DNA from 3 places in the Paenibacillus sp. FSL K6-1318 genome. Region 1 is predicted to be linked to each of the others. Evidence: riboswitches for the same ligand, from Rfam matches in the RefSeq annotation. Region 1 holds a riboswitch; each other region holds the start of a gene.
The links. Region 1 has a riboswitch for cobalamin ahead of nikB (nickel ABC transporter permease). Riboswitches for the same ligand answer to the same signal wherever they lie in the genome.

Region 1 (4,931 bases):
TATTCGGGTGGCGCTGCGTCATGTAGCCAAAACGACGGATGAGCCGATACTGCGCTTCGGATCACTGACGGTTGATCTGGCCCAAAGGCAAGTGGAACTGGAAGGTACTTTGGTCAAATTAACCCCAACCGAATATGAGATGCTGAAGGTGCTCGCCTCGAATGCGGGGAAGATCATCACCCAGCGTCAGCTTTTGCAGCAAGTATGGGGAGGGCATCATCATGAGTCTGACAGCCATTACCTTCGGGTATATGTGGGACATCTGCGTAAAAAATTAAATGAAGATCCGACAAATCCCCGATATATTCAGACGGAGCCTGGCATTGGTTATCGCTTCTTGCTTTCTGCCGAATAAGGTTCAAGGGAGCGGGGCGTTTCTTATCAAATGAATGCGATGCACGCTTTAGTGGGTGAGCGCTACGGAACGAACAAAACACCGTCCCCTTTAGCAGTAAAGGAAACGGTGCTTTTTTATTATGACGTGTATTTTGGCAACCAGTCGCCGTGAGCTTCAATCAACTCATCACACATCGCTACGATATCATCGATAGACAGCTCCGCAGCTGTGTGTGGATCAAGCATAGCGGCGTGATAGATATGTTCTTTTTTGCCGGTAATTGCCGCTTCAATCGTCAGCAGTTGCGTATTGATGTTGGTCCGGTTCAATGCCGCGAGTTGTGGAGGCAGGTCACCAATGTACGTAGGGCTGATCCCTGATCCATCGACCAGACAAGGTACCTCGACACATGCCTCGCGCGGCAGGTTCGTAATCAGTCCGTTGTTCATGACGTTGCCGCCAATTTTGTAAGGTTGGTTCGTCTCCATAGCCTCCATAATATGCGATGCGTATTCCCGACTACGGGTATGTTCAATATTTTCGCTGGCAAACAGCTTGGTACGCATCTCTTTCCAGCCTTCAATCTGGTTCACACAGCGGCGTGGATACTCATCCAGTGGAATGTTGAAGCGTTCGATTAGCTCCGGGTAATTCCGTTTGATGAAGTATGGGTGGTACTCGGCATTGTGTTCGGAGGATTCCGTTACATAATAGCCAAAGCGCTGCATCAGCTCAAAACGAACCATGTCGTCATGCTGTTCCTTCTGTTTTTCCTTCGCCAGACGTTTAATCTCGGGGTACAGATCCTGCCCGTCTTTTGTAACTTCGAGCAACCACGCCATGTGGTTGATGCCTGCAATTTTGGCCACCACACCTGTCTGATCGATCCCCAGTGCATCAAATAGATGCGGCACACATACCTGCACACTATGACACAATCCTACGGTTTTGATCCCACCATGCACGTTCATGACGTTGGTAAGCACAGCCATCGGGTTGGTGTAGTTCAGGAACCAGGCATCCGGACATACTTCCTGCATATCCCGGGCAAAATCCAACATGACCGGAATCGTCCGCAAGTTACGGAAAATTCCGCCGATGCCGAGTGTATCTGCAATCGTTTGACGCAGTCCGTATTTCTTCGGAATCTCGAAGTCCGTAATGGTACATGGATCATATCCACCGACTTGAATGGCGTTGATAACATATTTGGCTCCGCGCAGCGCTTCTTTGCGGTCATGATATACGTTAATGACACAACGACTTCCAATTGAACGGGCCAGACTGGTCAGCAAACGCTCGGAATCGCTCAAACGTTCAGCATCGATATCAAACAATGCCAGTTCAAAATCCTGCAGTGCTTCGGTCATCATGACATCACCCAATACATTTTTAACAAAGACGGTGCTTCCTGCACCGAGAAACGTAATTTTGTTCATCTTAAGTTCAGCCTCCCTGAAAAATGTTGTACCCCAACTATAGGCCGATCCGGCTCATATAACTATGGCTCAACCCCTTTCAAACATGGCATAATCCCATTTTTGTTCCCGCTTTCAACTAATATTTATCCACTTTAGCTGTTATAATTTAATTAGGTATACAGATAGTAATCCGCGAAAGGAAGTAAGGAGTGAGGCATAGCGTGAGTCCAATTGAGATGAATGTGGTTCCCACGGGCTGGACACAGATGGAGCTGGTTTTGTTGTTTTTCGGGTGGGAGGCGTGTGATCCTGCACATTATTGGGGACCGGGTGTACGTGATTCCTATGTTGTGCATTACATCCATGAAGGACGGGGCACTGTGTACATGGGGGATCGGGAGTACAAGCTCACTCAGGGACAGGGCTTTGTGATTCTTCCAGATACACTTATTCATTATGAGGCAGATCCGAAGGAGCCCTGGACGTATTCGTGGTTTGGATTCAAGGGTGTACAAGCCAAAGCATTCATGCAACGTGCCCAGTTAAGTCCGGAGCGACCGGTATACGATGCCCATGATACGAGTACGATGGAACACTTGTATACGGAGATGGTTCAGGCTTCCACACGTCCGGGAGGTGATGTGATGAACCAGAGTCTCTTGTACCGCTTGATGGCAGAATTAATCTCTTCATCTCCTGTGGAGGAGGAAATAGGACAGCTCCTTTCGAGCAAAGAGACGTACATCCGGCAGGCAGTTCAGTTTATGGAGAACAGGTACAGCCAGCGAACCTCCATTCTGGATATTGCCCACGCTGTTGGACTGGATCGCACATATCTGTCCGGGTTGTTCAAGGAGCGCTATGGCAAGTCGCTACAGTCCTTTTTTCTGGAGTATCGAATGAATCGTGCTGCCGAACTTCTTCAAAACCCCGGACTTTCTGTTAGTGAAGTAGCCCACTCGGTGGGTTATACGGACCCATTACTATTTTCGAAGATGTTCAAGCGAGTGACGGGTGTATCACCAAAGGGTTCGAGAATTCGCGATTAGATGCACCTATTGCTTCAAATTTAAAAGAAAAGTTTTGATCATTAATCGTTGTCCCGCTATACTGATACAGAAGTGTAATTGAATATGTGGAACTTGGTGCTTTGCCCGTCAGGGTGGAAGCTTAATAGGGAAGTCCGGTGTAATACCGGCGCGGTCCCGCCACTGTAACAGAGGAGTCAGGTAGCGATAAATCCACTGGTTTAGACCGGGAAGGAGCTACAAGTGACGATGATTCTGGAGCCAGGAGACCTGCCAGGTTTAACAAACACAGTAGTACCCTACGGGAGATAGGAAGGTGTTTAGAGAGCATGATTTTTTCTGAAAATCTGTTTATTTAAGGCGTCCTCATCCAGTAACACGGAGAGGGACGCTTTTTTTGATATGTAGGAGGACATCATGGCACATACATAAAGTTTTGGGGAAGGGCGTTTGAGCACTTGAGCAGATATATCGTTAAACGATTAGTACAACTGGTAGCCGTATTGTTCGGCATCACGTTCCTGACATTCCTGCTAACCTATCTGTCTCCTGGAGATCCAGCCAGACTTATGCTCATGTCTACAGGTGTAACGCCATCGGATGAGCTGGTCAGGCAGGTGAGGTCAGAGCTTGGATTGGACCAACCCTTTCTCTATCGATATGGGACATGGCTGGGACAGGTGGTGACCGGAGACTTCGGTACGTCATATAAATACAATCGTCCAGTACTGGATGTGCTCATGGCGCGGCTCCCGGCAACGCTTTGGCTGACAGGAAGCGCCATGCTTCTGGTTATTCTGGTCTCCTTTCCACTGGGAATGCTGTCGGCTGTGTACCGCAACAAATGGCTTGATTATGTTATTCGTTTATTCTCTTTTGCCGGATTATCGATGCCCAGCTTCTGGTTGGGTATGTTGCTCATGTTGGTCTTCGGTGTACAGCTGAAGCTGCTACCAGTGATGGGCAATTCCGGCTGGAACAGTCTGATTCTGCCCGCATGTACACTCGCGATTCCACTTGTTGCCCAGTACAGCAGACAGATTCGTACGGTCCTGCTTGAGGAGACAAGCCAGAACTATGTGATCGGAGCAAGATCCAGAGGTGTGAAGGAGTCGATCATTATTTTACGTCATATTCTCCCTAATGCTCTGCTGCCGATCGTTACCCTTATGGGCATGACGACAGGTGCTTTGTTAGGTGGTGCAGCGATTGTGGAAAGTTTATTTGTGTGGCCGGGTGTTGGCCAGATGGCGGTGGATGCCATTTTTACAAGGGATTATCCTCTCATTCAGGGGTATGTCATCTGGATGGCGATCATATATGTCACGCTGAATCTGCTGGTTGACGTATGGACACATCTTCGTGATCCTCGAATCCGACTGGATGTGGATGTATAGATGAGAGCCTTCAGACTTGTATTACTGCAAAATCGCTGGTTCACATTCCTGCTGTCTCTGACCGTCTTCTGGATTATTCTCGCTATGGTTGCGCCATTCCTCGCACCACACGATCCACTTGCAACGAACTTTGCCAAAGTGTTGCAGCCATCCAGCGCCGAATATCCGCTCGGAACCGATCAGCTTGGCCGCTGTGTATTATCCCGCCTTCTTTACGGGGCAAGAACCTCGCTGCTGCTTACCTTTATGATGATTAGCATTGTGTTCGTACTAGGTGTAGCGATTGGGGTTATCGCCGGTTTCGCTCGGGGTCTGACGGATACGGTGCTTATGCGGTTGTCTGATACATTAATGGCATTTCCGGGCCTTATTTTTGCGATCGCTGTGGTGGGCATGCTTGGGCCGGGATTGTTCAATACGGTACTGGCACTGTCGGTTGTCTGGTGGGCGAAGTATGCACGGATGGCCAGAAGCCTGGTGATTTCCCTTCAACAAAAGGAATATGTCGCTGCCGCTGCTTTCAGCGGAGCACGTAAGATCCAGATCATCGGCAGGACGATCCTGCCCAATATGATGTCTCCACTCATCGTCATGGCGATGATGGATGTGGGTGGTATGATGCTGTCCATCTCGGGGTTGTCGTTTCTCGGGCTTGGCGCGCAGCCACCGAACCCCGAGTGGGGGGCGATGTTAAATGAAGGCAGAAGATATCTCCAGACTGCGCCTTGGTTGTTGATTTATCCGGGTC
Region 2 (4,931 bases), 800 kb from region 1:
GCTCAGTATTACGGGCACGTTGATTCAACCCCATGCACAGGCCATCTTTTATGCGGAACAGCACGCTTACCTCTCGTATGTACCAGTTGTTTTGGTGATGATTGTATCCATGTGGATGATCAGCCGGGTTCAGCGGAGATTTCCCAACCAGGATCTGTTTGAAGCGTTAGCTGACAGGTTCCCCTTGTTGGGAAGACTCGCAGGCGTCATGTACATTCTGTTTTTTTTCTTCGTATTTGCAAGAGATATCCGATTAATTGGTGATTACGTCAGCATAACCTTGCTGGAGACGACACCGATCTCAATTGTGGTATTGTCACTTATGATTATGGCGGTATTTATCGTCAGAGGTGGGCTGGGCTCGTTGATCGGGATGGCAGAACTGTATGTTACCCTGTTCCTGTTGAATTCTGTAATTGTGCCTTTCATGCTGATTCAGCAAGTGAATATGGATAATCTGATGCCCTACTTTCATGTCGATCCGGCGGGTGTGGGTAAAGGGAGCTGGTACATATTTTCTTTTTATGGCGAGATGATCGCATTGCCTTTCGTCGTCAAGGGCAGTGATTTTCGCTTCAAGCCTGTGTTCTGGGGGATGATTATTTCCGGATTGCTGATGATGCTGATCATGGTGGAAACCATCACGTCGATTGGTGTGCCGATCGCCTCCAGACTGGTATACCCTTCGTATGAACTGGCAAGGCAGTTGCAAATCAGTGACTTTCTGGACCGGTTTGACCTGGCGCTGGCAGCGGCAACCTTGCCTACCATGATTACGAAAATTGCATTTGATCTGTATTTTGTCTGCTGGGGATTGAAGCGAATGATCCCGAACGTATCGGGAAAGGTCATGACAGGTCCAGTCGCGCTGGTGGGTTTTGTCTGTGCCTTCTGGTTTTTCAGAAACGCAATTCAGCTCTATCGATTTACTCGGGAATGGACATGGATCGCCATTGTATTTGAAGTGCTGTTCCCTCTCGTGCTGTTTCTATTCCTTCGTCCTCGCAAAAAGAAGGCACAAGAATCGAAAGATTCCATGAAGGACGTGGAGAAAGGACGGAAGGATTCTCACGGTGGAGAACTCCAGCCTTCCTGATACATTCCATCAAAAATCGTTATAGATGAACGGGCAAAAAGAGGGGAAGTGCAGTTTCCCTTCACAGAAGTACCCTGTATACTGTAGTCAGACTGAGATGAACATTCGGCTGAACTAACGGGGGGAACATGAATGGCTCAACATTTGGCAGGTGTACGTGTAGCATTGACAGGACCACGAAAATCGAAAGAAATGTCCTTACTGGTTGAAAAAATGGGTGGAATCCCGCTTGTGCGACCGGCACAGGGAACGGTATTTCTGGATGACCGGAATATCAGGGACGGGCTGGTATCCTGGATCTCGGACCCGCCGGACTGGGCGGTATTGACCACGGGCATGGGATTGGACGCGTTGTTTGAGATGGCCGAGGATATGGAAGTGGCGGGAAAATTACTGGATGCATTGTCGGAATCGCCGATTGCAGCCAGAGGGTACAAGACAGTAAATGCACTCAGAAAGCGCAAGTTAACGCCGCTGGTACGGGATGATGATGGTAGTACGGACGGGCTCATTCGTGAGTTTGCATCCCATGATCTTAAGGGTAAAAAGGTCATGTTGCAGCTTCATGGGGAGACAGCTCCCAAGCTTGTAGCCTGGTTGGAAGAACAAGGGGCGATCGTTCGTCAAGTGCTCCCTTATCGCCATGTACCGCCGGAAGTGGCAGAGCTGGAACAACTTTTGAATGAGATTATACAGCGTGAGGTTGATGCAGTTGCCTTCACGAGTGGACCTCAGGTCCGATTTCTGACCGAATATGCGGCATCGCAGGACAAGCTTGAACCGATGCTCGCAGCCTTCAGACAAGGTGTAATCCCTGCCTCTGTAGGGAAAGTCACAGCAAACTCCATGCGTGAAGAGGGCATTGAGGCGCTGGTCATTCCAGAGGAAGAGAAGATGGGCGCACTCATCGTTGAACTCGGACGTTACTTTGCGGCGGGTCATATGGACAAGATCCGTGGCCTGCAATAACAGTTGATCAATGTGTATTAACGTGCATTCAATCCTAAGGTAGTTGGATGATTTAAAACGAATCGTATATGTATATGTTACTCCTGGTTCTGATCCGATTTCTGGATCAGGACTTTTTTCTGTTTTGTCTGAAAATAGAAGATTGGACAAGTATCATAAGCATGGACATTATTTCCTGAGCGGTGTTATTATGAAAACAATATTGAATGAAAACAAGCAAGGTGCTCTTGCGTGCAGCAAGAGGTAACAGGGAATCGGGTGAAAGTCCCGAGCGGTCCCGCCACTGTAATGGTGAAGCCCTTTTTGATCCAAGTCACTCGCAAAAAGCCGGGGAAGACAGAAAAGGAAGCTGATGATCCAAAGCCAGGAGACCTACCTTGCATGTGTCACCGAACCCTTCGCGGAAAGGAATGGTGTACGAAGAATCAGGAATTGGGCGAACAAGCGGTTCGCCCGGCTGGCCCCCTTGGCCACATAGTCACAGGATTACCCTCCGGGAGTCTGGGACTGTGTTCTTGAGTGTACGTACATGCGTATCCCATCCGTTATAAGGATGGGATTTTTTTGTTTTTTACATGAAAGTTATATCCCTATGATCTTTAGTTTTGTGTTGGGAAGTTAAAGGTTGAGGAATAGATCAGTTTGATCATACAGGTAGTTTATAAGAGCTAGGTTCGATGCTCTGAGTCAACGGAGCTGACGAATTGAACATGCAGTACAGTTTGGGGAGAAGGTCGGCATTGCCGCCCTTCTTCACTGTTTAATCCGTACGACAAGTGTGATGGAGGAGGAGAAGCAATGCAAGGTCAAGGCAAGCTGCTGATTATCGGGTTCGGTCCGGGAGCGATGGAACATATCACGAAGCGGGCACTCGAGGCACTTCAGGAGAGCGAGGTTATTATCGGATACAACACTTATGTGGATCTTATCCGACCTCTATTGAACGGGCAAGCGATTGTACGCACGGGCATGACGGAGGAAGTAAGCCGTGCACAAGAGGCGGTCCGACAGGCGGAGATGGGTAAAGTTGTTGCCGTAATCTCCAGTGGTGACGCAGGTGTATATGGCATGGCAGGTCTGGTGTACGAGGTGCTGATGGAGCAAGGCTGGAAGCCGGATACCGGTGTCGCCGTGGAAGTTATTCCGGGCGTATCGGCCATTCAGTCTTGTGCTTCACTGCTGGGTGCCCCCGTCATGCATGATGCATGTACGATCAGCCTTAGTGACCACCTTACACCGTGGGAGACGATTATCCGCAGGGTCGAAGCCGCAGCGTCAGCTGATTTTGTCATTGCTCTGTACAATCCACGCAGTGGACGGCGTACACGGCAGATCGTGGAGACGCAGGAAATGATCCTGCGTTATCGTGATCCACAGACCCCGGTTGGTCTGGTGAAAAGCGCTTATCGTGAGCGTCAGGACGTTGTCATGACCACTCTGGAGGATATGCTGAATCATGATATCGGCATGCTGACGACGGTGATTATCGGCAACTCCTCGACCATGATGTACGAAGGACTCATGGTCACACCGCGTGGGTATCAGCGGAAATACACGCTGAACACCGCGGAACAGTCGCTCAGACCTCATGAGCGACTGCGCACGGAAGCCGAGCCATGGTCGCTCGGCGCAAGGGAAGCCCGCGCTGCCGCCTCCGGCGAGGCAGCGGGCGAGAGCGTGGCCAGCGATGCAGCGGCCGCGCAGCCACAGGCGGAGCCAGCCCTGCGTGGCGCAAGCGCCGGAGCGGGCACGGCCCCGCAAGGGCAGCCGCCCGCTGGCGCCGGGGCTGCTGCCGCTATGCCTGCGGCAAGCCCGGCGAGCAGCGCTGGCGGCACCGCCGTGCTTGCCGGCGAGCGACCTGCGCCCGTTGCGGCAGAGGCCGCTCCGGGCCGAGTCGCCGAAGCGCCACGCGCCGGGGCAGCTGCGCTCGCCGCCGAGGCGCTGACGCGGCTCGCGGCAGGCGGTGCGCTCGCGGGCGAATCGGCGAGCCGCTGGCTAGATGCAGCAGCGCCGAGCGGAGCGGCAAGTGCACCGCAGGCCGCGACCGCAACAGCGGTACGCACTGCGCCCGAGCCTGGGCGCAAGGCGCCGCTGTTCGAAGTTGGCGTCTCGCCCGGCGTGGGCAACAAAAAATTCACCGCAGCCCAGATGGCGCTGCTGGCGCAGTGCGCAAGTGAAGACGGTGAGCTGGAGTACACGCCGGAGCACCAGATTATTTTGAGAGTGCCGACGTTTGAACCGGACTCGTTGGTTGAAGAGCTGCGTGCAGCGAATTTTATCGTTGTGCCGATCGGCGATGTCATCAAGGTGAAGGCCTGTGACTTCTGCAACATGGAGAAGGACGATGCTGTACCGATGGCTAACCATTTACAAGCCGTGATTGGCGGACTGGGTGCACCCAAAGAAACGAGTGTGGCGCTGAATGGCTGTGGTATGGCATGTTACGGGGCAGTGCTGGAGGATATCGGTATCGTGTATCGCAAAGGTGCATATGACCTGTTCCTCGGCGGCAAGAAGTTCGGACGTAATGCTCACCCTGCCCAGCCCGTGGCGGAGGGAATTCCGGGTGACCAGATTGGTGGGATTGTGGAACGCATTGTAGCCGATTACAAGGAAAAAGGCCATCCGAACGAGCGATTCCACAAATTCTTCAAACGAGTCGGTGTGATTCAGGGCTTCCGTCATGTGGACGCACCGGTCACGGTGGAAGTAAACCCGATATGTGGTGACTAATTCCGTACTCATTCCTGAATAAGCCTTGATTAAGTCTTTGACTGAATCGCCTCCTTCGGGGAAACGTGATGGTGCAGCTAGTCAGGACGTATCTAATATTTCGCAATATTCGCTGGATCTCAGCTGACATAGA
Region 3 (4,931 bases), 1.4 Mb from region 1:
GGGAACGGCTACGGTTATTGGTGCGGCTATTGGCAGGTTGGTGTATGACACGATCACGGAAAGCCTGCAAGCGGGATAGCAGTGGAAAGAGAGGAACAGGGTGAAATGACATTTCAGATAGGGCAACTGGCCTCCTGGCCGTTCTGGACGGGAATGGCAGGTGCCTGGATTATTATAGGGGCATACATACTTGATCGATGCATCGGTGATCCGCGTTGGATTCCTCATCCGGTGATCGGCATGGGGAAGGCAATCTCTGCGCTAGAGCGTAGCATTCGTTCCCATGTGAGCACGGATTCCGGGCTGAAGAGGGCTGGTTTATTATTTCCGCTGCTGATTGCAGGTGGGGCGTTTGTAATTACCTGGGGGTTCGTATATGTGGTGGGTCTCATTCATCCCGTCGTAGCAGCAGTGGCTGAGGTAGTGCTTATTGCGACCACAATTGCTTCCAAAGGGTTGAAGGATGCAGGCATGGAGGTATATCACCATCTGATTCAGAAGGATTGGCCTACTGCAAGACGTTCACTTGGCATGATTGTTGGACGTGATACAGCTCATCTGGATGAACCGGAGGTCGTGCGAGGAACGGTGGAGACGGTAGCGGAGAATATTGTGGATGCCATCGTGTCCCCTTTGTTCTATGCGTTAATAGGTGGCGCACCACTTGCGATGGCCTATCGTGCCGTGAATACATTGGATTCCATGGTTGGTTATAAAAATGAGAAGTACTTGCATCTCGGCTGGGCTTCCGCCCGTTTGGACGATTGGGCAAACTGGATTCCCGCACGGCTCACCGCCATCCTGCTGATCGTAGGCGCATGGGTCATGAAACTGGATGCGAAAGGCGCAGCACGTATGGTGACCCGGGATGCCAGATTGCATCCAAGTCCGAATAGCGGTTTTCCTGAATCGGCGGTGGCCGGAGCACTGGGGATCAGACTTGGTGGACATAATGTGTACCATGGCGTAGCTTCTTTTCGTGCCTATATGGGTGAGGCAACACGTCCGATGGCAGCAGAGGATATTGTGCGAACGACACGTCTCATGTTCTGGTCAGCGGGTTCTTTTGTAATCCTGTGTACACTGGTAACGCTCGGAATATGGCTCGCTGGAGGTACGTTGTTATGGAAGTAACTGCAGGGCAGAATGGATCACAGCAACGAAATATCCTGTTTGTACGTCATGGCACAACCGCATGGAATGTGGAAAAAAAATATTTGGGGCATACCGATATCGCTTTGCTGCCGGATGCAGAAAGAGAACTGGCTTCGCTACGCGAGCAATTGAGCAACGTCTCGTGGGACTCGGTATACTGCAGTGATCTGCTCCGTTGTCAGCAGACGCTGGCAATAATCGGGCCTTATCCATTGGGACAGGTCAAGCTGGACCCGCGTTTGCGAGAGGTCGATTTTGGTCAATGGGAAGGGTCGACGTATGATCAACTCAAGGATAACCAACAGTACCGGGACTGGATCGATGCTCCGCAGGACGTCACCCCGCCCGAGGGGGAGTCATGGCATTCGTTCACTGCACGTATCGATTCATTTCTGCAAGAGTGCATAGGGTCGGATTGTCCGTCCATGCTCTCTCTTGAGTCAGGCGTGCCCACCATTATTGTGGTCACCCACGGCGGTGTAATCCGGTATGTATTATCTCGTCTCATTGCCAATCTGGAATTCTGGGATACGCAGGTGATTCCGGGGCAAGCGATACAGGTGCGGCTGGAACAACATAGAGATCAGTGGGTTGGCACGAGGGTGACTTTTCCGGGAATCGGGTTGTAAGGATGTGCAATATAACCTATAATCACAACAGAAGTGTGACATCAGCACCTGCAGTTACGTGTGACAGGCGATAATGCCTGAACATGAATGCAGATGGCTCACTTGAATGGGTTAATCCATATCAGCGACCAAGGGTCCCGCGTGCATGCAGTAATGGTTCATGGCTATATCCAGTCATGGATGGCATACGGGTGAAATAGGGAAGCCGGTGCAAGTCCGGCACGGTCCCGCCACTGTAAATCAGGAACAATTCCTGTAAGTCAGGTTACCTGCCCTGGACGTTCAAACCGGTGTTCCTTCGAGGAAAGGACAGCGTTTCGGGCAGTTCTATGTGCATGCACAACAATACGTTGAACATGCCATATCGCCATATGCGAGACGTCATCCCTGATCCTAGACGTAAGGATTAGGGATTTTTTATTGTTCATATAAGATGAACCAGACATTTACACGTTAACGAAGAGTGCAGAACCGATCTGAAGAAACGAAGTGTTCGCTTAAAGCTTTCTACAAGAAAGCTACATCGGAAGATGGTACTGCAATCGGAGTGGGCTTGTGTAACATGGATGGGTTTAACTTGTATAGGAACACCAAGGCATGGGTAGTAGAAGTTCGAGCACGATGCAACAAAATAGTACAAATAGAGAAGGGGAGAATAACAGAATGAATTTCAAAAATTGGAAAAGCGTAGCGTCTCTGCTGAGTGCAGCGGCACTGGCACTGGCTTTGGCCGGATGTGGCAATGCAACAACGAACGAGGGTACAGGTACCTCACAACAACCGGCACAGGAGCAGTCCCAGGGCCAGGCGCAGACGGATCTCAAAACACAATATCCACTTACCGTTACCGATGCAACGGGTGAGTCGTTCACATTTGAAAAGGCACCAGCCAAAATCGTATCTGTGTCTCCAGCTGAGACCGAAACACTATTCGCACTTGGATTGGACGAGCAGATTGTAGGGGTATCCGACTATGATGATTATCCTGAAGCGGCAACAACCAAAGCGAAAATGGGTGGTGTAACCAAGCCAAATGAAGAGTCCATCATTGCGGCTGAAGCTGATATTGTATTCACAGGTATCTCCATGAGCGAAGATGCAGTGAAGAAACTGCGTGAACTGGGCATTACCATTTTCAAAACGGATCCAAAGTCCATCGATGATGTGATGAACAATATTGAAACATTCGGTAAAATCACGGATCATCAAGAAAAAGCTCAGGAGATCATCACACAGATGAAACAGGATGTGACGGATGTAACTGAAGCAGTGAAGGCAGTTAAACCGGAAGAGAAGAAAAATGTATACGTTGAATTCTCCCCAGGCTGGACTGTGGGTAAAGGCGAATTTATGGATGAACTCATTACTGTAGCCGGTGGTAGCAATATTGCTTCGGACAAAGAGGGCTGGTATGAAATTAATGAAGAGAACGTAATTGCCTCCAACCCGGATGTGATTCTGTATGCCAACGATGTGATTGATGAGAACTCCAAAACACTGGATCAGATCATTAAAGCTCGCAGTGGCTGGGATCAAATCACGGCTGTGAAGAACGATGCAGTCATCGGCCTAGATGCCAATCTGCTCAGCCGTCCAGGCCCACGTGTAACCGAAGGTCTGAAAGAAGTAGCCAAAGCGATCTATCCTGACCTGTTCCAATGAGTAAAAAACTGGCCGTGTACGCATCGGCAGGGATCGCGCTGCTTGTGTTAACCGTGCTCATCTGCACGGGCATCGGTTCGGTTTCCTTGCCTATTCGTGACATTGCAGGTATTCTGCTTCATCACTTGCCATGGGTCGGAGACTGGATCACGCCGGACTGGAGTGCAGCAGCCGAACAGATTATCTGGAAAGTCAGATTTCCACGAGTACTGCTTGCTGTGCTCGTGGGCGCATCGCTGGCGATTGCCGGTGCGGGATTCCAGGGGGTTCTTCGGAACCCGCTGGCAGACCCGTTCACTCTGGGCGTATCATCTGGTGCTTCGGTGGGTGCAGCCTTCCTGATTTTCTTCGGATTGCAGTATGCACTGATCGGAATCTGGACGTTGCCATTGGTAGCTTTTTTGACGGGCGTACTAACTTTGTGGTTTGTTATGTCCCTGGCTCGTGAAGGGCGCAAAATACCAACACACAGTCTGATTCTGGCTGGTGTAGTGATGCAAAGTTTCTTGGGAGCGGTGGTTTCCTTCCTGTCGACCATGTCGAAACAGACCATTAATGAAATTATATACTGGACGATGGGAAGTCTGGCTCTGCGTGGGTGGTCGTATACGGCCATCCTTTTCCCGTATTTTCTGTTAGGGCTGATCTTTCTCTGGAGCCGTGCACGTTCCTTGAATGTTCTTGCGCTCGGAGAACGTCAAGCTGCGCATATCGGGGTTGGCGTCGATCGGCTGAAGTTGTCCGTGCTTGCTGTGGGAACACTTCTTACGGCAGGAGCGGTCTCCGTATCCGGTGTTATTGGCTTCGTTGGATTGGTGATTCCGCATATGCTTCGGCTGCTTGTGGGGCCTGACTATCGATTGCTGGTGCCTCTGTCTGCCATTGGTGGCGCCATCTTCATGGTATGGGCAGACACCATTGCCCGATCCTTACTGGCGCCAACCGAAATACCGCTTGGTGTGGTGACGGCCTTTGTAGGTGCACCATTCTTCGCTTATCTGTTACACCGGAACAAAAAACTGCAGAAGGGGATGATGCCATGAGTATTGATTCGGACGAACCGCTATTTGCAGTTACCGGGGCTGGTAAAATGTATGGCAGTCATCAAGCCCTGGATGCGGTGGACTGGCAGGTTACGGAGGGGGACTGGTGGGGTGTCGTTGGTCCAAATGGCAGTGGTAAGTCTACCCTGCTCCAGCTCCTTGCTGGAACGGAGCAGTCAAGCGCAGGCAGTATACGTATGGATGGCCGGGATATCACCTCATACAGTCGGAAAGATCTATCACGCATGATTGCCGTATTACAACAGGATGGTCTGCCTGCAATTTCCTATCCTGTGAGGGATGTCGTGGAGATGGGGCGTTATCCATACCAGAATTGGCTTGGGCGAGAATCAGCAGATGGAGCGGCTGTGGTTGACCGGGTGCTGGAAGAGCTGGGATTGACCGATATGGCTGAAAGGCCTTTGGATGCACTTAGTGGAGG

Region 2: linked by a shared signal. The riboswitch ahead of cobJ (precorrin-3B C(17)-methyltransferase) and the one ahead of nikB (nickel ABC transporter permease) in region 1 are both predicted to bind cobalamin.
Region 3: linked by a shared signal. The riboswitch ahead of NYE45_RS07090 (ABC transporter substrate-binding protein) and the one ahead of nikB (nickel ABC transporter permease) in region 1 are both predicted to bind cobalamin.

Annotation. Positions count from the first base shown of each region.
Region 1 covers NZ_CP150270.1:268,859-273,789, forward strand. The annotation lists gene NYE45_RS01240 (response regulator) at 1-355, shown strand, start outside; gene NYE45_RS01245 (alpha-glucosidase/alpha-galactosidase) at 475-1,776, opposite strand; gene NYE45_RS01250 (AraC family transcriptional regulator) at 1,980-2,807, shown strand; cobalamin riboswitch at 2,885-3,079, shown strand; gene nikB (nickel ABC transporter permease) at 3,245-4,183, shown strand; gene nikC (nickel transporter permease) at 4,184-4,931, shown strand, end outside.
Region 2 covers NZ_CP150270.1:6,246,823-6,251,753, reverse strand. The annotation lists gene NYE45_RS27985 (endospore germination permease) at 1-1,096, shown strand, start outside; gene NYE45_RS27980 (uroporphyrinogen-III synthase) at 1,229-2,065, shown strand; cobalamin riboswitch at 2,268-2,460, shown strand; gene cobJ (precorrin-3B C(17)-methyltransferase) at 2,864-4,798, shown strand.
Region 3 covers NZ_CP150270.1:1,624,386-1,629,316, forward strand. The annotation lists gene NYE45_RS07075 (adenosylcobinamide amidohydrolase) at 1-79, shown strand, start outside; gene cbiB (adenosylcobinamide-phosphate synthase CbiB) at 154-1,134, shown strand; gene NYE45_RS07085 (histidine phosphatase family protein) at 1,125-1,784, shown strand; cobalamin riboswitch at 1,929-2,076, shown strand; gene NYE45_RS07090 (ABC transporter substrate-binding protein) at 2,448-3,446, shown strand; gene NYE45_RS07095 (iron chelate uptake ABC transporter family permease subunit) at 3,443-4,489, shown strand; gene NYE45_RS07100 (ABC transporter ATP-binding protein) at 4,537-4,931, shown strand, end outside.